Regions from separate parts of the Comamonas sp. NyZ500 genome, predicted to be linked through region 2. Evidence: predicted binding sites of a transcription regulator. Region 2 holds the regulator's gene; the other holds the start of a gene.
What was found. Region 2 encodes LexA, which represses DNA repair genes until DNA is damaged. Its sites were predicted from a motif close to ACTGTATNNNNATACAGT; they were not measured.

Region 1 (10,921 bases), on a different contig from region 2:
TCGCAGCTGGACACAAGGCCCGCGCGGACAATATCCTGAGCACGCCAGCTTCAGTGCCAGGTGACGCATGCGCAAGCGCACAGGCCCGAGTGGCTGAGCTGCTGGCGTCCCGAAAGTCTGCAGGAGGTCAGTAATGCGCCGTCTACCCCTACTCTCGGCTGCGCTGGCGGCCGCTGTCCTACTGGCTGGTTGCGGTGCTGCGTCGCCGGCGAGGGTTGAGATTCAGCAGGTCAAGGTCCCCGTGCCTGTGCCTTGTGATGAGTCCGAGCCGGAGCGTCCCAATATGCCGACCGAGCAACTGCCGGCCGGTGCTGACCTGGACATGTACGTCCAAGCTGCCGGCGCCGAGATTGAGCGCCGCGAGGGCTACGAAACGGAGTTGCGCGCGGCCTTGGCCAATTGCAAGCGGCCGCTTAAAGCAGACTTCTAATGAAGAAAGCCTCCCCTGATGCTTAGGCGCCAGGGGAGGCTTTTTACTTTTTATGGTCGCACCTTGATTTCGTTTTTATATCTAGTAATATGATGCGACGGCACTAATTAGTTCCGCTTAAAATTGCTGCTTAATGGCGGAGTTTGTAGATGATGAATATAAATGGATGCCTTATTTCGTTTGAAGGAAAAAACCCTGTTCTGATGGACGGCGGTTCAATGAAGATCGAAGAGAGTAATGTCGTATCCACAAAAGATAGCGTTAAGATTTTAAACGCTGACCATGTTGAGATCAGAAAATCAAATTTAGTGTCGAATTCTGATTTCGTCGTTAGAGATGTGGATACTTTTGTCGCAGCTGGAAATAGACATTTCCAGAGTCGAGAGGAGATGGATAAGGAGGAGCATAATAAAAGATCAACCGCGTCCGAATTCAAGATACAGCTTGATCCTTCGGTTGCTAGATCATCAAAATGGCGGGGAGTTAAGTGATTATATTTCTGGGATTGAGAAATGTTTGATATCAAGGGCGCTAAAAAAGTGGATCTTCGGTCTAACAAAACTACTGGCGACAGAGTGGCTAAGGTTAGAGATGTTGACGATCTTACTGCTTATGATAATGAAGCAACTGGTAAGGATAAGAAATCCTGGAGGCGTGAAATAGTAGTCGGTGTAATTATTGGACTAATTATTATGGCTGCGACAGCGTTCGTTAAAAGTAAATATCCTGGATCGCTTTAGCCTGTTCTATGCTCTAGCGATGGGTATCTCACCTATTTTTGTCGTATATCGTGGCGTGCGACGTTCCTGTCGCATGCGCCAGCCGCTTTCATCCTGCTCGGGCACTCCGGTGCTGGCCACATGCACGGTGCCCTTCCCAAAACGCGCATTCACGCGATCCATGGCCTCCATAAGCTTGCTTTGATCGCGGCAGGGTTCCTTAAAAAGCATGTCGCCTTGCTGAACATCTGCAGGGAGCAGGTCTTGAAGCATCACGCCAGCCTTGGAGAGCTGATAGCCAGGCTGGTAGATTGAACGCAATCCGCGCACGGCCGCATTCACAAGCGCCTTGGTGTCGGATGAGGGCGGCTGGAGTTGAAGTACTGCCGTTTCGTAGAACCTGCGGCCTGGCCTGAATGGCGATGTGTGCGCGAAAACATGCAGAGCGCCGGCACGCAACCCGTTGGTGCGCAGTTTCTCGGCTGCTCTGGTTGCAAATTCGCTCACGGCCTCGATAAGGGGCGGCAAGGTGGTGATGGGGTGCCCGAAGCTGCGGGTGCATGCAATCTGCTTTTTGGCTGCAGGGGCCAGCTCCAACGTCATGCAACTCACGCCCTGCAGCTCACGCACGGTGCGCTCCAGCACGACGCTCCAGCCATCGCGCGCGGCATGAGCTGGCAACCTGGCTAGGTCCAGCGCAGTCAGCACGCCTTGCTCGGCTAGCTGGGCCGAGATACGCCGGCCCACGCCCCAGATCTCGCCGGCAGGCGTGCGGCCGAGGATGTCGGTGCGCTGCTGATCGGACAGCTCGGCCCAGTTGCAGACCCGCTGCAGCTCGGCGGGATAGCTGCCAGGCTTGCGCTCCGAATCCTTGGCGACATGGTTGCAGAGTTTGGCCAGGGTCTTCGTGGGGGCCAGGCCCACGCAAGTGGGGATGCCGGTCCATTTCAAGATGCGTGCGCGAATGGCAAAGGCGCGCCGAGTCAGATCCCGTACGCCGTCCAGATCCCCAATGAATGACTCATCGATGCTGTAGATCTCCTGGGTGGGCCCCAGGCCAGCAGCCAGCGACATCATGCGGTCGCTCATGTCGCCGTACAGCTCAAAATTCGGTGAGAGGCAGACTAGGCCCTTGTGCTCGACCAGGTCGCGCAATTGAAAAAATGGCTGCCCCATCTTCACGCCCAAGGCTTTAGCCTCGTCGGAGCGTGAGATGGCGCAGCCGTCGTTATTGCTCAGGACGACCACAGGAATGCCCTGCAGAGCTGGCCTGAACGCGCGTTCGCAGCTGACGTAGAAGTTGTTGCCGTCGATAAGCGCGAACATACATGCTCATGCAAAGCGTTTGATGCAGGACTTAACCACGCCCCAGATCTCTAGCTCTTGGTTTTCTTTTGGGACGATGTCGGGGTAGGTGGGGTTGCCGGCTCGGAGCCTGAAATTGCCGCCAGCGTTGTACAAGACTTTGACAGTGAAGTCATTGTCAAGAACGGCCACGACGATGCTGCCATGGCGAGCGCGCAGTGCCCGATCCACCACGATGAGGTCGCCGTCATCGATGCCGTACTCACGCATCGACGGGCCGGCCACGCGCAGCAGGAACGTGGCCTGCGGGTGCTCAATCAGCAACTCGGCAATGTCCAGCCGTTTGCCTGAGAAGTCCTCGGCTGGAGAGGGAAAGCCTGCGCGCACGCTGCAATCTGCCAGAGGCAAAGCAACTGGGGAGGCAGTGAGTTGGACGGGCATGCCGCTCAATAGTCGATGACTGTACATGCATACAGTATATCGACTGGTGAAAATCAAGCTCTATGAGTCCACATTGGCGCCGCATTTATTGTTCAGCTCCGAAAAGAAGCCGACATAAAAAAACCTCCTGAATAGGAGGTTGGTTGGCGTAGGTTCTAGCGTAGGTTTTACGTTGAAATCAAATCTCTCAGGGGGATTTACGCCGATGCATCATCGGCGTATGCGCCGAGAGGTCAGTCATGTCTGGGGAGTAGGGCAGCGACGGGGATTCTGTGCTTGTCTGGGTCATCGCTTCAGCGGTATGCAAAACAGGGGGCGCCGCGCCGGTGCTGGGCGGGCGCCGAATGCTGCATTATCCGTGATGCCCAATAGCAGGGGGCATGGCTGTTTTTTGGCTATTTGGCAGAGGCCGTCTGCACGCCTTGCTCGGATTGAGAGCCAGAGCCTTGATCGTCGTCATGAATGGGGCGGTAGCCCGGGCCGAAGGACACATCGCCCAGCCTCCAGCCCGCGCGGCAACTGAAGGCTCCCCAGAAGCGCTTCAAGGTGTACCACTGCATGGCGATCAGGCCGCGCTCGTTGTCGGCATCGACCTCGGGGTCGCTCACGCCCGTGGGGCGTAGTTCCTCGTCGTGATAGAGGGCTGTGCCGAACAGCTGATCCCACCAGGGCAGAACCTGGCCGAAGTTGCAGTTGTGGCGCTCGGGGCGCTCGGCATCGCGCAGCATATGGTGATTGCGGTGAAAGCGTGGGCCGACCAGCAGGCGCTCGCCCATTTGGCCCAGCCAGCCCAGACGCAGCGCTACGTTGGCATGGGAGAAGTTCTGCACCAGCTCGCTGAGCAAGCCCAGCATGGCGAACTCGGAGGGCTCCACGCCCATGGCCAGACCTACGCTGGCCAGCACAAAGCTTTGCAGCATGCCGTCCAGATAGTTGCTGCGGTCGTTGCTCCAGCAGCTCATCTGGCGCTGGCTGTGGTGCATGCTGTGCATGGCCCACCACCAGGGAATGACGTGCTGGGCGCGGTGCATCCAGTAATACGTGAAGTCGTAGACCACGTAGTACACGGCAAACAATATATAGGGGTGGCCTTCAAACCAGGGCAGCCAGGCCTTGAGGCCGCTGGCCTCCTCGGTGGCAGGCCCGCCGCCCAGCATATGGGCGACCGGCATGAGGATCAAAAAGCTGAACAGCGGAAACAGGCCCAGCAGCATGAGCAGGGTGTAGTTGCGGTCCACCGTGGTGTGGCGTCGGTCGGCCCAGCGTTCGGCGGGAAGCAGACTCTCCAGCGGCCGCATCACACAGCCGATCAGAAACAGCTGCAGCAGCGCGATCAGGATGCCGGCGGCTATCTCGCGCGGATCGCCTGCTGCCTCTGCAATATGGAGTGCGTTGACCACGGGAGTCACCGCATGCACGGAAACCCAGTCAATGGCCAGCGCCCAGTGCTGGCTGAAGAAGTCCATCATATTGTTCTGCCCATTTGTCGTCGGGCAGATTCTGGACCGGGAGTTTGTGGATTCTGTGGAGAGACGTACACCTCCAGCGCTTGTCCACTGCTTGTGGACTCGGCCTCCAAGGAGTGTTTATTGCCTGGGGGCGGCCTGGCGGCATAAAAAACTGCTCGTGTCAAGCCCTGAGCGCAAATCGCCCAGGGCTTGAAACTCTATATGGGACGCGAGGTTAGCTCTGTTTCGGGCAGTTTGGATTGACTGCTGCGTTGTGGGCTAGGTGCCACATAAGAGCGATGAGGAAGAAAGCCGGAGCGCGTTGCATCGGGGGACGTTTCCCAACAGCAGGCCGACTTGCCTTTCTCCTTTCTCTATAGTAGCCCAACTGCCCCCGGAACGACAAAGCGCAGCCTCAGGCTGCGCTTTGTCGTTGAAGTGGCGGCAAGGTCGTCAGGTCTGTTTCTGCGGAACGACCTTGGCGGTCGTTCCTTTCCTGAATCCACGATCCCCCGCCATGAATGCCTCCAGCATGTGCGGGATCAGCGTCGCCGCATCGACCGTTTCGCCGTAGGTCTGCGCATGTAGCGCGGCATAGCGGTCAAGGTCTGTCTTCAAGCCAGCGGGACATGCGAAGGTCAGCTTGACACTCTCGGTCTTCGGCAGCGGCCCCAGCCGCAGCTTCTTGGTCGTGCTCATCGCATCGCTCCCCGGTTGAAGAACAACGGTTGGTACGGCCGAAGCACGAGATCGCGGTTCACGATGATGCGAACCGGCAGGCCCGGCCGCTCGGTCAACGTCGGCTGGATGTTCATGTTGCGCCGGGTCATCTCCTGGCCTACCTGGTTCACGCTGTCCTGCAAACTGCCCTGTCCGGCGATGATGACGCGGTTGCCGTCCTGCCGGTTCTGCGGCGCGGCCAGCTCGGCGCCCACGCCCAGCAGCGTGGTCAGAGCCGCGCCGGCAAAAACGCGATCCCAATGCCAATCGACCCCATCCTCCAGGCCGGCATAGCCGGCCGGGTCGGTACCCGCCAGGTTGTCGAGCGTCAGCGAAGACGTGTCCGGCAGGATGATGCGGTTCCACACCACCTGCACGCGGCTCTGCCCGTAGCTCACCTGGCTGTTGTACTTGCCCATGAGGCGCGAACCCTGCGGGATCAGCAGGAACTTACCCGTGGCCGAGTCGTAGACAGGCTCCGTCACCGTGCCGATCACGTCGCCCGGCAGGTCGGACTTGATACCCGTCACCAGCGCGCCAGCGATCACCGTTCCGGCCATGACCTGGTACGGCGAAGCCGGCAGGGTCAGTTGGCCGGAATTGCGGGTTTCCGTAGAAGCGCCTTTCAGGAAAGCCTCTTTCTGGTCTTGTCGGTTCTGCACGGCGGTCGGGTCGGACGCGGATTGTTGAGTTTGTGCCGCCGTCGAGGCCGGCCCGGCGGCGAGCGGATCAAAGCCCGCCAAGGCCGATGCCGGGCCCGCCGCAGCGGCTTGCGCAGTCGCCGGTGCAGCGGTCTTGCCTGGATTGCCCGAGCGGAAGAACACCGTCGAGGCCGCAGCGGCATCGGCTTCCTTGCGCCGAGCATCCTCCGGGTCGTGGCCTGGCGGCGCATAGGCCGGTGTCACCGGCTGCTGTGACTTCACGATGGCCGGGCCGAGGTCGCCCGGCAGCGGTGGCCCCAGCTCCGGCACCTTCGCCGGCAGCTTGGAATAGTCGGAAGGCAGGCCGTCCAGCCCTTCGGACTTCGAGACGCGATCCACGTTGTACAGCTCGGTTTGCTCGCCCGCGCCGCGCCGATGCGGCTGCAACGACCAGATCGTGGCCCCAAGCACGGCGACCGACAGGCCGCCGGTGAGGATGGCTAGCGTGCGCCGATTCAACCGAGTCACCGGACGCGGCTGCGCGCGCAGCGCCATTGCCTCGGGCGCCACCTTGCCGGTCTGCGGCGCGGCATGGTCGGGAATGTCGTCCTGGCTCATGGTCAGTTCCTCCGCGTGCCATCCGTGCGCTCGATCCGCACCACGTCGCCCTTGTCCCCGCCCAGGCGCAGTTCGGCCGCGCCAAACAGCCGATCCACGATGTAGTACGGTGAGCGGAATCGGTAGTTGACGAGCTGGCCGTCGCCCTGCGCGCCGATCACGAACAGCGGCGGCAGCTCGCCTTGGGCAATGCCCGGCGGAAACTGGATGTAGACCTTCTCACCGTCATCGAAGGCACGCAGGGGCTTCCACGGCGGATTGCTGCCGCTGACCGCGTAGCGGAAACGGATCTTCTCCAGCGACAGGCCCGCATCGACCGGCGCAGCGGCGCTGGCCGCCTGCGCCTGGCGCTGCAGGGCCAGCATCTTGTCCTTGGGGTACTCCCAGGACACCGACGCCATCCACGTCTTCTCGGTCGAGGTCAGCTCCAGCAGGTAGGTGCGTCGGCTTGTGGTGATGACGAGATTCGTCTTCAGGCCCGAGCGGATCGGCTTGACCATCACGTTGACGCGCAACGCCTCACCGCTGCCGCTCGATGTGTCGCCCACGATCCAGCGCACCGTGTCGCCAGCGGCGACCGTCACCAGTTCCTCGCCGGGCTGGAGCGCGATCACCGTCACACGGCCCACGGCCGCATAGACCTGGTACAGCGCGCCATCAGTGAAGGGCCACACCTGAATCGCATTGACGTAGCCCTCGCGCGTGGGCGCGATGCGCGCCTCGGCATTGGCGCGGGCCACGCGCACGGTTTCATCGGCGGGTTCCACCGCAGACTTGGCATCCGGTACGGGCTTCATCTGCGCCGGCATCGGCAACACCTCGGGCACGGTCACGACCTCCACCGGCTTCGGCGCCTCGGGCAGCGGCTGGGCTTGCACCGGCTCGTCGAGCGAGATGACCGGCGGCGGCTTGCCCTGCGTGGCGCAGCCCGAGAACAAGACGCTGGATGCCAGCAAGATCAGCGGCAAGGCGGATTTACGGAAAATCGCATTCATGGTTTTGCTCCTTCGTTTCCTTCCAGTTCGCGGCTCCACGACAGTCCGTTGACGTAGATGCCTAAGGGGTTCTTACGCAGGCGCTGCTCGGTGCGCGGGGTCTGCTGCACGATGGAAATCACCGCGTTCCAGCGCTCGGTGCGATCCAGGGCGCCGTTGACGTAGCGCGTCTCCGTCCAGCGCACGTTGAAAGACGTGTCGCTGGCGCGGGTCACGCTGGTGATCTGCACCGTCACCGACTCCTTGCCGATGCGCGCGAACGGATCGTTCACGCGGGCGTAGTCGTTTAGCACCACGGCGCCCTTGTCGGTGGTGTAGTTGTAGGCATCGAGCCAGTTCTGCCGAACCACGATGGGGTCGATGGACAGCGAGCGCACCAGGCCGATGAAGCGGCCCAGGTGGTAGGCCACCTGCGCATCGCTGGGCCGGTACGGCGTGGCGGCTTCGCCCACGGTACGCACCTGCCCAGCCTGATCGACCTCGATCACATAGGGCGTCACGATGGACTGCGCCGAGCGCCAGACCAGGCCACCGGCCATCAGCAATGCGAGAGCGAGGCAGCCGAAGGCCATCAGGCGCCAGTTCTTCGCCTGCACGCGCGGCGAGCCGATGCGCTCGTCCCAGACCTGGCCTGCGGCTTGGTACGGCGTGGCGGGCTGCGACGTGTCGGCGTAGCGCACCTGGGGTCTTTTGAATCGCATGGTCTATCTCCTTATGAGTCGGAATCGCGCAGGCTGGGGCCTTGGCTGGAGCTGCCGCCATCGCCACCGCGCAGCGTGTGGGCGGCAGTCGTCGCGGCATGGGTCAGTTGCTGCCTGCGATGCAGGCGCTTGGCCCAGGCGGGCTGTTCGGCAGCGGTAGGCGCTGCCGAATCGGCTGCGCTCTGCGGGCCACTGGATGCAGGGGCGTCATCCGGCCGGAAGGCAGCGGCGACACGCTCCTTCATCGAGCGCGCGCCATCGGCCACCTTCTGCCCGGCGGCCTGCGCGCCGGTCTTGGCGACATTGCCCACGCCGGCGGCTGCGCCTTTGAAGCCACCGCCAGCGGACGCGGAGCCGGCCTGAAACGCCGACTTCGCGCTGCTGGCGGCCCCGACGGCGGCACGTGCACCGCTGCCGGCCAGCTTGGCCGCAGCCGGAGCCATGCGCGCGCCGGCTGCGACAGCACCGCCGACGCCCGTGGCCGCTGCACCCACGGCAACCGCAGCGCCGGCCGCGCCCAGCGCGGCACCGGCCATCGCGCCCGCGCCGAGCTGCGGGCCACCCGACACCAGCCCGGCCGCAATGCCTGGCCCGAAGATGCCCAGCGCCAGCAGGGTCAGCGAGGCCAGCATGACAACGACCGAATGGTCGATGGATGGCTCGGCCGGCTGCACCTGGAACTCGGCGAACAGGCCCGAGCCAATGCCCACGATGACGGCCAGCACCAGCACCTTGATGCCCGAGGACACCACGTTGCCCAGCACCTTTTCTGCCAGGAACGCGGTCTTGTTCCACAGCGCGAACGGCACCAGCACGAAGCCCGCGAGCGTGGTCAGCTTGAACTCGATCAGCGTGATGAAAAGCTGGATCGCCAGCACGAAGAAGCACAGCAGGACGATCAGCCAGGCGAGGAACATCACGACGATGGGCGTGATGTTCACGAACACCTCAGGAAATCCCGCCATGTCGCCGATCTGCTTGAGGATCGGCGCCCCGGCGTCGATGCCGACCTTGGCCAGCCTGCCCGGTTGCAGGAAGTTCTCCATGCTCAGGGTCGAGCCGCTGGCGGTCAGGCCCAGGCCCGCGAACGAACGGAACACGATGCCGGCCAGCCAGTTGAAGTTGCCGATGATGTAGGCGAAGGCGCCGACGTACAGCACCTTGCGGATCAGCTTGGCGATCACGTCCTCGCCCTGGCCGGTGGCATGTCCCATCGCCCAGAAGAGCCCGGCGATGGTCATGTCGATGACGATCAGCGTGGCAGTGAGAAAGGCCACCTCGCCATGCAGCAGGCCAAAGCCCGAGTCGATGTAGCGCGAGAACGTATCGAGAAAACGGTCGATGATGGTCACGTCGTTCATGGCGAGTCCTCCTGCCCTGGCCCGTTGCCATCGGCGGGCTCATCGAAGCTGGGCGGAATCGGCGGCAGGTCGGCGGGCGTCTGGTACTCGCCGGGGCCGGCCTTGCCGGAGAGAAAGCGGCGCAGGTCGGCTTGCGCCACCTGCGCGCAGAACGCGCCGCCGTGCTCGCCCGCACGGCATTGCGCGCGCAGCGTGTGCAGCCGGGACGGGTCAGCGGCCAGTGCATCCACCGCGGGCGGCCGGTCGCAGCCGGCCAACAGGGACGTGAGAGCGAACAGGACGGGCGCGTTCTTCATGGCCGTCCCCGTCAGCGGTTGTAGAAATGGACGGGCTGCGGCGTGTACGGCGTGCCTTCGCCCAGGAAGCGGCGCGTCACCTCGCGCCCGCGCTCCGTGGCCGCGGCCTGCCTCGCCAGCTCCAGCGAGGCGGCCCGGTCTTGCGTGATCTGGAGCCGCTGCGTCTGGATCGACTGCTTGGCCTGCAGGGCGAGCAACTGGTTCATGGCCTGCATCGCCTGCAACGCGCCCTCCGCCGACTGGCTCTTGCCCACGAGGTCGGCCAGCACGCTTTCGTCGTCGCTCAGGTTCTGCGACGCTTGGGCCTGCATCTGCATGGTGGTCTGCAGGCCGTTGAGCGTGTTCTTCCAGCGCTCCTGCGCATCGAGGTACATCTGATTGCCGCTCACCGTGGCGGCGTACTTCTCGGGGTACAGGCGCGAAAACTCGCGGTCGATGTTCGTCACGTCGTAGGCCAGGCCTTTGGCCTGCGCGATGAGGCGCTGGGTGGTCGCCAGGTTCGCGCGCAACTGGCCCACCACGCTGGACGGCAGGCTGGCCAAGTTGCGCGCCTGGTTGATGAGCATCTGCGCTTCGTTCTGGAGCTGGCGGATCTGGTTGTTGATCTGCTCCAGCGTGCGAACGGCGGTGAGCGTGTTCTGCACCAGATTGGTCGGGTCGAGCACGATGTCGCCGACGCCGAACAGCGCGTGCGCGGGCTGCGCGATGCCGAAGGCGAGCACGCAGGCGGCGGTCAACGCGGCGAGCTTGGGAGCATGGGTTTTCATGGGTGGTTCTCCTGCGGATGGGTGGGAACAAAGGCGGCGCCCGGCGGCGTGCCGGGGAAGTCACGCAGCAGCTCGGCCGCCCAATCGAGGCTGCGGTGGCGCAGCCATGCGGCTGCGAACGTGGAAGAAGCGGTGGAAGCCACGGTGAGCACCGCGTCGATGTCGCGCTGGTCTTGCGGCGTGGAAGCGCCCGCGAAGGCCAGCACCGCCGGCCCCAGGTCAAGGTCGAACAGGCGATTGCCGAGACGGGATTGGTAGTAGTAGTCGCGCTTGGGCTGCGCGGTGGCGACGATCTCGATCTGCCGGCTGTTGAGGCCGAAGCCTTCGTAGATCGTGCGAATCTGCGGTTCTGTCGCCTGCGGATTGGCCAGGAAGATGCGGCTGGCGCAGCTCTCAATGATGGCCGGCGCGATGCTCGAATCCTTGATGTCCGCGAGCGACTGCGTGGAGAAGATGACGCTGACGTTCTTCTTGCGCAG
Region 2 (10,921 bases):
GCCGCCTGCCACAGCTCAAGCAACTGCTCGACCAAGGCGCCAGCGCCTCGGCCCTGCCGCTGCTGAACACGGCCTCCCAGGTCGGTTATGGTGCTGTCATCGCCTCGCTGGCAGGCTTCACGCTGATACGCGATGCGGTGCTGAACATCTACCCGGACAACCCGCTGATCTCGATGTCGATCGCCATCAATATTCTGGCCGGCATCACCGGCTCGGCCTCGGGCGGCATGAGCATTGCCCTCCAGACCCTGGGCAGCACCTGGCTGCAGATGGGTGAAGCCGCCGGCCTGTCGCCCCAGTTGCTGCACCGCGTCACGGCCGTCGCCACGGGCGGACTGGACACCTTGCCGCACAACGGCGCCGTCATCACCCTGCTGGGCATCTGCGGGCTCACGCATCGCCAGTCCTATCTGGACATTGCCATGGTGGCTATCGTCCCGGCCGTCGCTGCCCTTGCCGTCATCGTGGCGCTGGGCAGCCTGTTTGGCAGTTTTTGATCCCGAGCTCCCGGGATCAGGGCCCAGGTATTTGCGCATCACGCAGGCCCGTTGGCTGCGGGAACTCCGGCCGCGCCCGTATGATCCCAACCCCTATGCCTCAAAACACCGCCCAAGCATCCTCCTCGCAACATGGCTTGCGCGCCCTCTGGCGCCAGCGTGGAGCGGGTGCCTGGCTGCTGTGGCCGCTATCGCTGCTCTATGGAGTGCTGCAGGCATGGAACGCCAGGCGCATGCTCGGCCACCAGCAAAGCACGGGGCTGCCAGTCATCGTCGTCGGCAATGTGATTGCGGGCGGCGCGGGCAAGACCCCTGTGACTCAGGCCGTGGTGGCCCACCTCAAGGCCAGGGGCTGGCAGCCGGCCATCATCTCGCGCGGTTATGGCCGCAGGATCGAGAACGGGCAGGATTGCCGCGAAGCCCTGCCGGACAGCCCCGCCAGCGAAGTCGGCGACGAGCCCGCCCTACTGGCGCGCAGCACCGGCGTGCCGGTCTTTGTCGCCTCCAGACGTCTGGAGGCAGCGCAAGCGCTGCGCCAGCGCTACCCGCAGGTCGATGTGATCGTGAGCGATGACGGCCTGCAACATCTGGCCCTGGCACGCGATGTGGAGCTGTGCGTCTTCAATGATGAAGGAGTCGGAAACGGCTTTCTGCTGCCCGCAGGCCCGTTGCGCGAGCCCTGGCCCCGCCCGGTGACGGCCACACTGCATGCGGGCCAGCCGCCCAGGCCACCGGGCAAGGCCCCCACGTTCGCGCTGCAGCGCAACCTGGCCGACACCGCCCACAACGGCCATGGCCAGAGCATCCCGCTGCGCAGTCTGGCCGACCAGAGCCCGGAGGCCGTGGCCGCCGTGGCACGCCCCGAGTCTTTTTTTGCCATGCTGGCCGCCCAGGGCATCACTGCGGCAGCGACCCAGGCCTTGCCCGATCACTATGATTTCGAGAGCTTCTCGCGCAAGCTGGGAAACGACAAGCCCTTGATTTGCACCGAAAAGGACGCCGTCAAGCTCTGGCGCAGGCATCCCGAAGCCTGGGCCGTGCCCCTGCAGCTGCAGCTGCCGCAGGCCTTCTGGGAACTGCTGGACGCGCAGCTGGCCAAGGCCAACGCCAATATTCGCCGCGATGGCAAGCCAGCCTGACTATCATTGAGCCTATGGATCGGCCTCGGCTGATCACCCCTTTTTTGCAGCGCCAGCCCCCTGCTGGCGCCCTCATCCCGTTTTGCAGGAATATTCCATGGACGCCAAACTTCTCGAACTGCTGGTCTGCCCCGTCACCAAGGGCCCGCTGCGCTTTGACCGCGAGCATCAGGAGCTGATCAGCCACAGCGCGCGTCTGGCCTATCCCGTGCGCGACGGCATCCCTGTGCTGCTGGAAAACGAAGCCCGCACCCTGTCCGACGACGAGCTGGAAGAAGAAAAGCAATAAGCCATGAGCTATACGGTACTGATCCCGGCCCGCCTGTCCTCGACCCGTCTGCCCGGCAAGCCCCTGGCCGATATTGCCGGCCTGCCGATGGTGGTGCGCGTGGCCCAGCGCGCGGCTCTGGCCGGCGCAGCCCGCTGCGTGGTGGCGGCCGACGACGAGAGCATTGTGGCGGCCTGCGCCCGGCATGGCGTTCAGGCCATCCTGACCCGCAAGGATCATCCAAGCGGCAGCGACCGTCTGGCCGAAGCCTGTGCGCAACTGGGCCTGTCCGGCGACGATGTGGTCGTCAATGTGCAGGGCGACGAGCCGCTGATCGACCCCAAGCTGATCGAGGCTGTGGCGCAACTGCTGCTGGCCCGTCCCGAAGCCAGCATGGGCACGGCAGCTCATCCTATTGATAGCCTGACGGATTACCGCAACCCGAACGTGGTGAAGGTGGTCTGTGACGCCAAGGGTCTGGCCAGCTATTTCAGCCGCGCCCCAATCCCCTGCTCACGCGACCACGGCGATGAAGCCTGGTGGCAGACGGCGGCCCCCAGGGCCGGTCACACAGGTTTCACACCGCTGCGCCATATTGGCATCTACAGCTACAAGGCCGGTTTTCTGCGCGAGTTCCCGCAACTGGCACCCGCGCCGACCGAAGCCATGGAGCAGCTGGAGCAGCTGCGCGCCCTCTGGCACGGCCACCGCATTGCCGTGCATATCACGCCCGATGCACCGGGTGCCGGCGTCGACACGCCCGAAGACCTGGAGCGCGTGCGCGCTGTTTTTGCTGGTTGAAAAAAAGACCTGCGCACTTTGGCGACACCGGTGCGCAGGCTGTCTTCATCCAGGGCTGCTCAGGCATCAAGCCGGCAGCTGCCCAGTCCACGCGCTCAGTCCCAAAGGGCCCCGGGCCAGTCCAGGAAAGCGCTGATCGCTATACTTTCCGCATAGTCCGAATAGCATATGTAACGGCTTCGGCACCTGGATTACAACTACAGCAATCGCGTTTGCAGCGGATACATGCCTTCAATTGGCCGCACTTGTGACAGCCTTGACTGAATTGTGTAAGCCTGTGTTGGTCTTGTGCGTGCTATCCTTGCCCGCGAAAAAATACGGCCCGGGGACTACAGACGACCACCCGTCTGCCTGGGCCAGCAAGAATTTCTACTCTCCTCAAGGATTTCCATGAAACTGATTTTGTTGGGTGCACCCGGCGCCGGCAAAGGCACTCAGGCGGCCTTTATTTGCCAAAAGTACGGTATCCCTCAAATCTCCACGGGCGACATGCTGCGCGCGGCCGTCAAGGCTGGCACCCCTCTGGGTCTGCAAGCCAAGGCCGTGATGGACGCCGGCCAGCTGGTCAGCGACGATCTGATCATCAACCTGGTCAAGGAACGCATTGCTCAGCCCGACTGCGCCAAGGGTTTCCTGTTTGACGGCTTCCCCCGCACCATCCCCCAGGCCGATGCCATGAAGGCCGCCGGCGTGAAGCTGGACTATGTGCTGGAAATCGATGTGCCCTTCGACGCCATCATCGAACGCATGAGCGGCCGCCGCAGCCACCCCGCCTCGGGACGTACCTACCACGTCAAGTTCAACCCTCCCAAGGTGGAAGGCAAGGACGATGTGACCGGTGAAGACCTGGTTCAGCGCGAAGACGACAAGGAAGAAACCGTCAAGAAGCGCCTGGACGTCTACAGCAGCCAGACACGTCCTCTGGTGGACTACTACAGCAACTGGGCCAAGGCCGATGCAGCAGCGGCCCCCAAGTACCGCGCCATCAGCGGCACAGGCAGCGTGGAAGAAATCACCGAACGCGCTCTGGCCGCTCTGGCTTCCTGATCGCCCTGATCACTCGCTCATGGAGCCTTGCCGACTTTCGCGGCCAGGCATCTCTGGGCAAAAAAGGCCGGTGTCTTCACCGGCCTTTTTTGTTTTTGAAGCTCGCGCTCCCGGCCTTCCGGCCGGCGGGATAGCTGCACCAAGGATGGCATTGCAGCCATCAATATTCATAGCTGCCTGCGCCTAAATTCATTGAACTTCAGACCCAAACACCATAAATACTCTTTATTAACGCAGGCCAGAAGCTCTCATAATAAGAGCATCAATCCAATGCGTGAGGCCAGCCCATCAGCTCCAGCATCAGGCTGATTCTGGCCTTGACCGCCGGCAGGCTGCTCACACGGCCATCCTGCGCTCCCTCGGCCTGCACCACCTGCCCCTCCTCGCACCGGGTCGTGATGCGCAAAGCCATGTCCTGCGCCTGCGCCCAGTCCAGCGCCGGCCCCAATGCCTGATGGACCGTGCCATTGCCCGTGCCCACCACCACCACGGCACGCACGCCTTCCGCATGCCAGGCCTGAACCACCGCCAGCGCAACGGCACTGTTGCAGCCGGCATGACTGTGCAGCAGCTCCACCAGGGGCCAGTGATCTGCGGGCGGTAAAGCGATTGCAGTGGAGCTGGCCGCAACGACCGGCAGCCCGCCCGTTGCCCAGCGCAGCCGCCCCTCTTCCACCCAGCCCAGCGGACCGGCGCCGCTGCCATCAAAGGCATCCACACGGTAGGGATGCACCTTGCGCACCTGGCGTGCGCTGAACACCCGGCCCGCCACCACGGCAAGCACACCGCGGCCAGCAGCCTGCGTATCGGCCGCACAGGCCACGGCATCACGCAGATTGCCCGGGCCGTCGGCCGAAATGGCTGTGGCCGGGCGCATGGCGCAGGTCAACACCACGGGCTTAGTCGGGCGCAGAACGCATTGCAGAAACCAGGCGGTTTCCTCCAGGGTGTCGGTGCCGTGGGTGATGACAATGCCGCTCACATCATCACGCGCGAGCAGCTCTGCACAGCGCAGCGCGAGTGCATGCCAGGTGGCGTGATCCATATCCTTGCTGTCCAGCTGCGCCAGCTGCTCCGCCTGCAGAGATGCAGCAGCAACGCGCTCCAGGTCCGGCACAGCCTGCAGCAGCTGAGCCACGCCCAGCTGGGCCGCACGGTAGCCCACGCTGGCGCCAGCCTGCTCTGCGACACCGGCAATCGTGCCACCGGTGCCCAGGATGACGATATTTTTGTCACGTTCCACTTGCAGTCCTCTTCAAACTGATTAAAAATACAGGTACTGGATGAACACACAGTATTCATCATCGACCGATCAAGGAATGCCCATGGACCACCCCAAGCTCACTCCCCGCCAGCAGCAGATTCTGGACCTCATCCAGTCCACCATCGCTCGCACGGGTGCGCCCCCTACCCGGGCCGAGATTGCCAGTACCTTTGGCTTCAAGTCGGCCAATGCTGCAGAAGAGCATTTGCAGGCACTGGCGCGCAAGGGCGTCATCGATCTGGTCAGCGGCACATCGCGCGGCATTCGCCTGCGCGCCGATACCGTGCGCACCATCAATGCGGCACGCGGTGCCAGCTTTGCGCTGCCGCTCACGGCCCTGGCTCCGCTGGTGCTTCCCCTGGTCGGCCGCGTCGCTGCCGGCTCGCCTATTCTGGCCCAGGAACATATCGATCAGAGCTATTCGGTCGAACCCAGCCTGTTTGCCGCCAAGCCCGATTACCTGCTCAAGGTGCGTGGCATGTCCATGCGTGACGCGGGCATCATGGACGGCGACCTGCTGGCGGTACAGGCTACGCATGAAGCGCGCAATGGCCAGATTGTGGTGGCCCGCCTCGGTGATGACGTTACCGTCAAGCGCTTCAAGCGCACGCCTCAGGGCATCGAGCTGCTGCCCGAGAACCCCGACTACAAGATCATTCACGTCGATCCTGAAGAGCCATTCGCCATCGAAGGCCTGGCCGTAGGCCTTATCCGCAACAGCATGTTCATGTAACGGGCAGACGGCGTCCCTCCGTCTATGCAGCGCAGGCACTGAGCCTCTTTCCCTCACAAGCCCAGGCAGTAGGCGCGAAGCCGTTGAGCTTCGCCCTGGGCGGAGCTTTGCCGAAAGAATGCAATCCTGCCCTTATCCATGCCGCAAGGCCATCAAAAGGAGTTGCCAAATGGGATTCGCCACATCACTGCAGACTTTGACACGCCTGACTCTGAAGAGCCTGCCTGCCACGCTGTCGCTCAGCCCGAACTTCAGCTCCGATGACGCAAGCAAAGCCGCTGCAGAACCCGTATCGCTCACAAGCAACCGTCCAAAGGCGAAGCAGATCAGCATTCCGGTCATGCGCGCCAACCGCGGCCGCAGCCGCAGCCGTCTAGGCAGCAAAACGCTTTATCCTCAGGCCATTGCAGCGACCCCAGAGCTGCAGTCGCTAGTAACCGATGAGTCGACACAAGCTGCTGCTCCGCGACTTCTCAAAATCGTGCAGCGAGAACCGCGCAAGCAGCCCGAATGCCTGCTGATCTGCGGACGCATGGCCGATGTCTGCGCCGCGCTAGAACGTATGGCACTCCATGAGCAAACAGCGCCGCAAGTCTGAAGCACAGTGAGGTTTGACTGCCTGCACTTATGCAGCCCGAGCCCGACCCGCGATAGGCCTGCAGGAGATGCAACAAAGCTTCCATATGCATCCAACACAAAGCCATCTCAACACTCTTGGCCTATCGGCCGGCAGATATGGCGCCAGACAACTTTGCCAACAGTGCATAGGCAAAAAACTCGATACCGCCAGAGCAGGCCCTCTGTATTTGCGCCGAACGATCTGGATCGCCATGTAAATTTTTTGCTGATGTTCTGCCTGGGCCTGTCCGCGGGACGCATTTCGCACAATGCCTCGCAGCCTTCAGAACTCCTTGTCAGGCGCGAATATCCGTCAGAACGGATACCCGGATCAGGGTATTGCGGCACCTCTTCGACAGTGGAAACATTCATATACACATGTCAACGAGGGCGTCTTATGAGTGCCTACCGCAAGCTCTTGCAGCACATACAGGCCAAAGACGCCAATGGAAACCTGCGCCTGATTCTGGTCTATCAGAGTTTTGATGAGGTCGACATGCCACACGGCATCTCCATACGCCCATCTGCCATTTACTTTGAAACTTCCGATCACCAAGAGGTCAACTGGCTCAATCCACAACAGTTCGAGATAGAGGCCACTGGCGAAATCCTCAATCGCGTTCCTCCTTCGCCCGAGGAATGAGACAACTCGACGCGACCGCCCCTCGTTACAGAGTCTTACCTCCTGTCTACAACTCTGCTGCATTCAAGAACTAGGCATTGCGCAGCTCGAAATATTGGAATAGATTGATTCTCAGGCACATCTTCCGGCATCAGGAGGCTGAACATGTTCAAGCACCTGCTCATTCCCACCGATGGCACCAAACTGTCAGAGGCTGCCGTGCGTGCTGGCGTTCTGCTTGCACGTGAACAAGGTGCCAAGGTGACTGGCCTTTATGTCATGCCCGATTACCGCGCCATCATCTACGGCGCAGACGCGCTGTTGACATACAACAGCGCAGAGTTCGAGCGAAGTGCCAACAGCGATGCAGATGCGGCTTTGCAGTTCGTCGACCAGATTGCTAGACCTGAAGGCGTACCCTGCAACTTTGTGCGAGTCACCCACGCCTCTGTTTACCAAGCCATTGTTCACCAGGCGCAGGAATTGCAGTGCGACCTGATTTGCATGGCCTCACACGGTCGCAAAGGTATTGGCGGAATTTTGCTGGGCAGCGAAACCCAGCGCGTCCTGACGCACAGCCATGTCCCGGTGCTGGTACACCGGCCCGCCTCCACCGGCAAACATTAAGGAGCCAGAAATATCGAATAGCAGTCCTGCATGTCGCACGCTTGCCTCGGTACAGGATGGGCAAGTGATTTGCAAGTCATGGCTGCAAAATGCAGGCCAGCCAGTCAGGAGTTGCTGGCCGCACCCGATGGGGCAACCTGTCAACCGTTCAAACGCGTCAGCAACAGTGCAAGAGCGATAAACGGCGATTGAGGCCAAAGTAGCGCCTCTGCCAACTATTCAAATGCATTGACTGTGTGAGCTGCAGAACCGGATCGAGAGGACCCCAAAACTTGCCCGCCTTGCGCGGGCATTTTTTTGGCTGCTAGGCACATCGCTCCGATACTTCTCCCAATCGCTCACGATGCCCAGGCAAGGTGAACAGAATCTGGAGATTCTGCGAGTCCATTTGCTGCACCACGATGGAGCCGTCTTCGTGCAGATAGATCCGCACAGTGTGTGCATCATCCAGATCCCAGTGCGCAACGCTCGTATTCACCCCCCGCCAGCCATGCTCCTCGCACAGCCGACGCCGGCGCAAGGCCTTCAAAAATTCCTGCGAAGCACCAAGCTCTGCATTGGTTTGCACCCAGCTGTCGATCACCAACTCATAAGCCATCTGCTGCGTATGGCAAGGCTTGGCCAGCTTCATGTGCCTGATCCAGGCATCTAGACGGGAGGCAAAAGTGTATTGCAGGTGGTGGGACATGGGCTTTTTTTTGAATTCAGTAGGGCATCAGGCTAGATCGCCACTTGCACATCAAAATCAGAATTTTCCTACGCCCAATTTACCGAAAAGTGCAGCAGAAACAAAATCTACATCACCAATAGGTTCAGGGTTTAACACTGCTTGACGACCGGCCTGAGAGACAACTGGCAGAGCGAGACTTGCCAGAGCCACGGTGAACCCTGAGCCTGCACGGTGACATATCTCAAGGATTGGATAGGCTGGCTTTTGGACGCTTGCCAGCTGCTCAGCCACCGCATTGCCTAGTATTTCGGGAGCACCTACCGATGACTTGCCTGTTGGAATTCAGGCAAGGCGATTCAGCCCTGCTTTCGTTGACTCAGGCCAGAGCATCGTCATCCTGAAATTCAATGCGCCTCTCTCAAAATTGTCATCATCAGGCAATTTTTACGCTCAAACCCATGCCGGCTCAGAATAGATTTCATTAAAAAAATCTATCTTTTCACTCAGTTACTTAGCACGGCCACTTCATCAAGAAAAGATGACAGCGGCACCGGCAAAGCACCTCCCCAGCGCTTCAGAGAAGCTCACACAGCAGATCTGCTCTGTCCATTAGCGCGATCTGTAAGTGCCTACATACTTCCTTACATCCTCTTGATACAACATCAGTCAAATGCAATGAAATGTCAGCTCGCAGGTCCTGCGGCAAGTCGTTGAGCAACAGGGAGTGTCGTCATGAGAAAAGTTAATCCTGCCGCCAAGAACGCGAACCGCGCTTTTGTCCGTCTGCACACGTATGTGACCAAGCAATTCGACTGGGATCTCTTCACCAAGGACTACCGGGTAGTCCTGCACACTGACGAGGACGGAGGCGTCACGCTCTACATCGTCAAGGTCTTCGACAAGGATGGACAGCCTGCCGCACTAGGCCCAAAGATCCCTAACCAGATTACGTTCTCTTACCGTCAGGCTCCCATCATGTCGGTATGGACAGAGTTCTTTAACGACGGCAAATTCAGTTGGCGCAATGTCTCCTGCCGCTAGGGCGCGGCGGTGGAGGATGGTGGATTGGCTGTCGGCATAGACACCCGTCGCTGCGCCAGGAGCGCCATCCTGTCCAACACATTCAGGAGAGTTGCATGACCCGCTTCCAACCGATGCTTGCAACTGCTGCCCTGCTCAGTCTCATGACACTACATCTCAGCAGCAGCTCCATGGCACAGGCCGCCTTTACAACCCCGGGCGGCTACACCAACTCCTACAGCGGCCAGATCACGGGCAACGGCATCGTGCAATACGGGCTCGAAACGCGGCCCTTCCAGCGCATGACCGTCACGCTCAATACCAACAACCCCTCCAGCCAGATGAACGTCTTCAAGGACGGCTCTGCCCAGCCCCTATGCCAAGGCTCGGCCAACAACAACATCTGCACCTTTCGCATCGAACGTGGTGCCAGCTATCGCGTGCTGATCTTCCTCACGCGTGAAGCCGCCCAGCGCGGCGAAAGTGCACGCTTTACGCTCACCACCGAAGAAAGCACCTGACAGCTTGACTGCCGTCAAGAAGCCCTCAGTCCATGGCTTGTAAACTGGCTTCAACAGATTCAAAGTGAAAGCCCGTTACACGATATGGAAAACTTTCCCAAAGACATCTACACCGAGCCCACGCCCGATGTGAATACCCTGGCCAACCTCGGCCCCCTCACCGGCATGGCCGGCATCTGGACCGGCAAGCGCGGCCTGGACATCAACCCCAAGGCTGACGGCCCCGAAAAGCAGGCCTTTATCGAGCACATGGAGTGCCAGCCCATCGATGCGCAAACCAACGGGCCACAGCTCTTCTATGGCATGCGCTACCACACACGCATCGTCAAGCCCGACGATGTGGAAACCTTTCACGACCAGGTCGGTTACTGGCTGTGGGAGCCTGCCACCGGCAACATCATCCAGACCCTGACCATCCCGCGCGGACAGACCGCCATGGCCACGGGCAAGACCACGGCCGACGCCACCAGCTTCACCCTCAGGGCCGAGCGCGGCTCCACCGTCAACGGCATCTCCAGCAACCCGTTTCTGGAGCACGCCTTCAGAACCGACGCCTATACCATCACCATCACCAAGCACTCGGACGGCACCTGGTCGTACGAGCAGGAAACCACGCTGACCATCCCCGGCCAGAGCGAACCTTTTGCCCATACCGACCGCAACACCTTGCACAAGATTGGCGAGCCCACGCCCAACCCAACGGCAAGGGCCGCAGTTGAAATCTGATTACGACTCTCAAAGGACTCCACGCCCCCGGCCGAATTCACTGGATCCGCAGGGCGCACACTCCCCGATTACCGCATCGTCCGTGATGGCCTTACGCTGCTGGCCATGGCCCTTACAGGCAAGAAGGCGCTTGCCTTCAAACCGGCTTATATAGATGCCTTTCAGCGCATGGAGGCCGTTCGCAGCAGGCTGCCGGCATTCGGCGCATGGAGCTGACCTTCAATCTGGTCGCGAAGGCTGAGGCGCAAGTGCACCGCACTGCGTTCAAGACCTTGATACAGGGCGATGCCGATAGATGAGCGCACAGCAGCCACCTGGCGAACCTGAATTACGGTCGCCCACCCTGCGCCATATACAGCCGATTGTGA

Region 1: a site for LexA is predicted at 2,914-2,931, ahead of JAO85_RS17270 (LexA family transcriptional regulator). Genes of this name have one in related genera too.

The regions. Positions count from the first base shown of each region.
Region 1 is NZ_JAEIJE010000012.1:27,960-38,880, reverse strand. Features, by position in the region: gene JAO85_RS17295 (hypothetical protein) at 1-134, shown strand, start outside; gene JAO85_RS17290 (hypothetical protein) at 134-430, shown strand; gene JAO85_RS17285 (hypothetical protein) at 580-921, shown strand; gene JAO85_RS17280 (hypothetical protein) at 943-1,170, shown strand; gene JAO85_RS17275 (Y-family DNA polymerase) at 1,177-2,475, opposite strand; gene JAO85_RS17270 (LexA family transcriptional regulator) at 2,482-2,895, opposite strand; gene JAO85_RS17265 (sterol desaturase family protein) at 3,291-4,364, opposite strand; gene JAO85_RS17260 (DUF2274 domain-containing protein) at 4,797-5,042, opposite strand; gene JAO85_RS17255 (TrbI/VirB10 family protein) at 5,039-6,322, opposite strand; gene trbG (P-type conjugative transfer protein TrbG) at 6,325-7,317, opposite strand; gene trbF (conjugal transfer protein TrbF) at 7,314-8,018, opposite strand; gene trbL (P-type conjugative transfer protein TrbL) at 8,030-9,379, opposite strand; gene JAO85_RS17235 (hypothetical protein) at 9,376-9,675, opposite strand; gene trbJ (P-type conjugative transfer protein TrbJ) at 9,687-10,442, opposite strand; gene trbE (conjugal transfer protein TrbE) at 10,439-10,921, opposite strand, start outside.
Region 2 is NZ_JAEIJE010000007.1:164,396-175,316, reverse strand. Features, by position in the region: gene JAO85_RS13195 (GntP family permease) at 1-497, shown strand, start outside; gene lpxK (tetraacyldisaccharide 4'-kinase) at 593-1,636, shown strand; gene JAO85_RS13185 (Trm112 family protein) at 1,734-1,925, shown strand; gene kdsB (3-deoxy-manno-octulosonate cytidylyltransferase) at 1,929-2,705, shown strand; gene adk (adenylate kinase) at 3,096-3,752, shown strand; gene JAO85_RS13170 (asparaginase) at 4,015-4,995, opposite strand; gene lexA (transcriptional repressor LexA) at 5,078-5,749, shown strand; gene JAO85_RS13160 (hypothetical protein) at 5,868-6,347, shown strand; gene JAO85_RS13155 (hypothetical protein) at 6,765-7,010, shown strand; gene JAO85_RS13150 (universal stress protein) at 7,155-7,616, shown strand; gene JAO85_RS13145 (hypothetical protein) at 7,921-8,247, opposite strand; gene JAO85_RS13140 (hypothetical protein) at 9,019-9,327, shown strand; gene JAO85_RS13135 (hypothetical protein) at 9,423-9,827, shown strand; gene JAO85_RS13130 (FABP family protein) at 9,912-10,553, shown strand; partial or broken gene JAO85_RS25630 (Rha family transcriptional regulator) at 10,593-10,769, shown strand.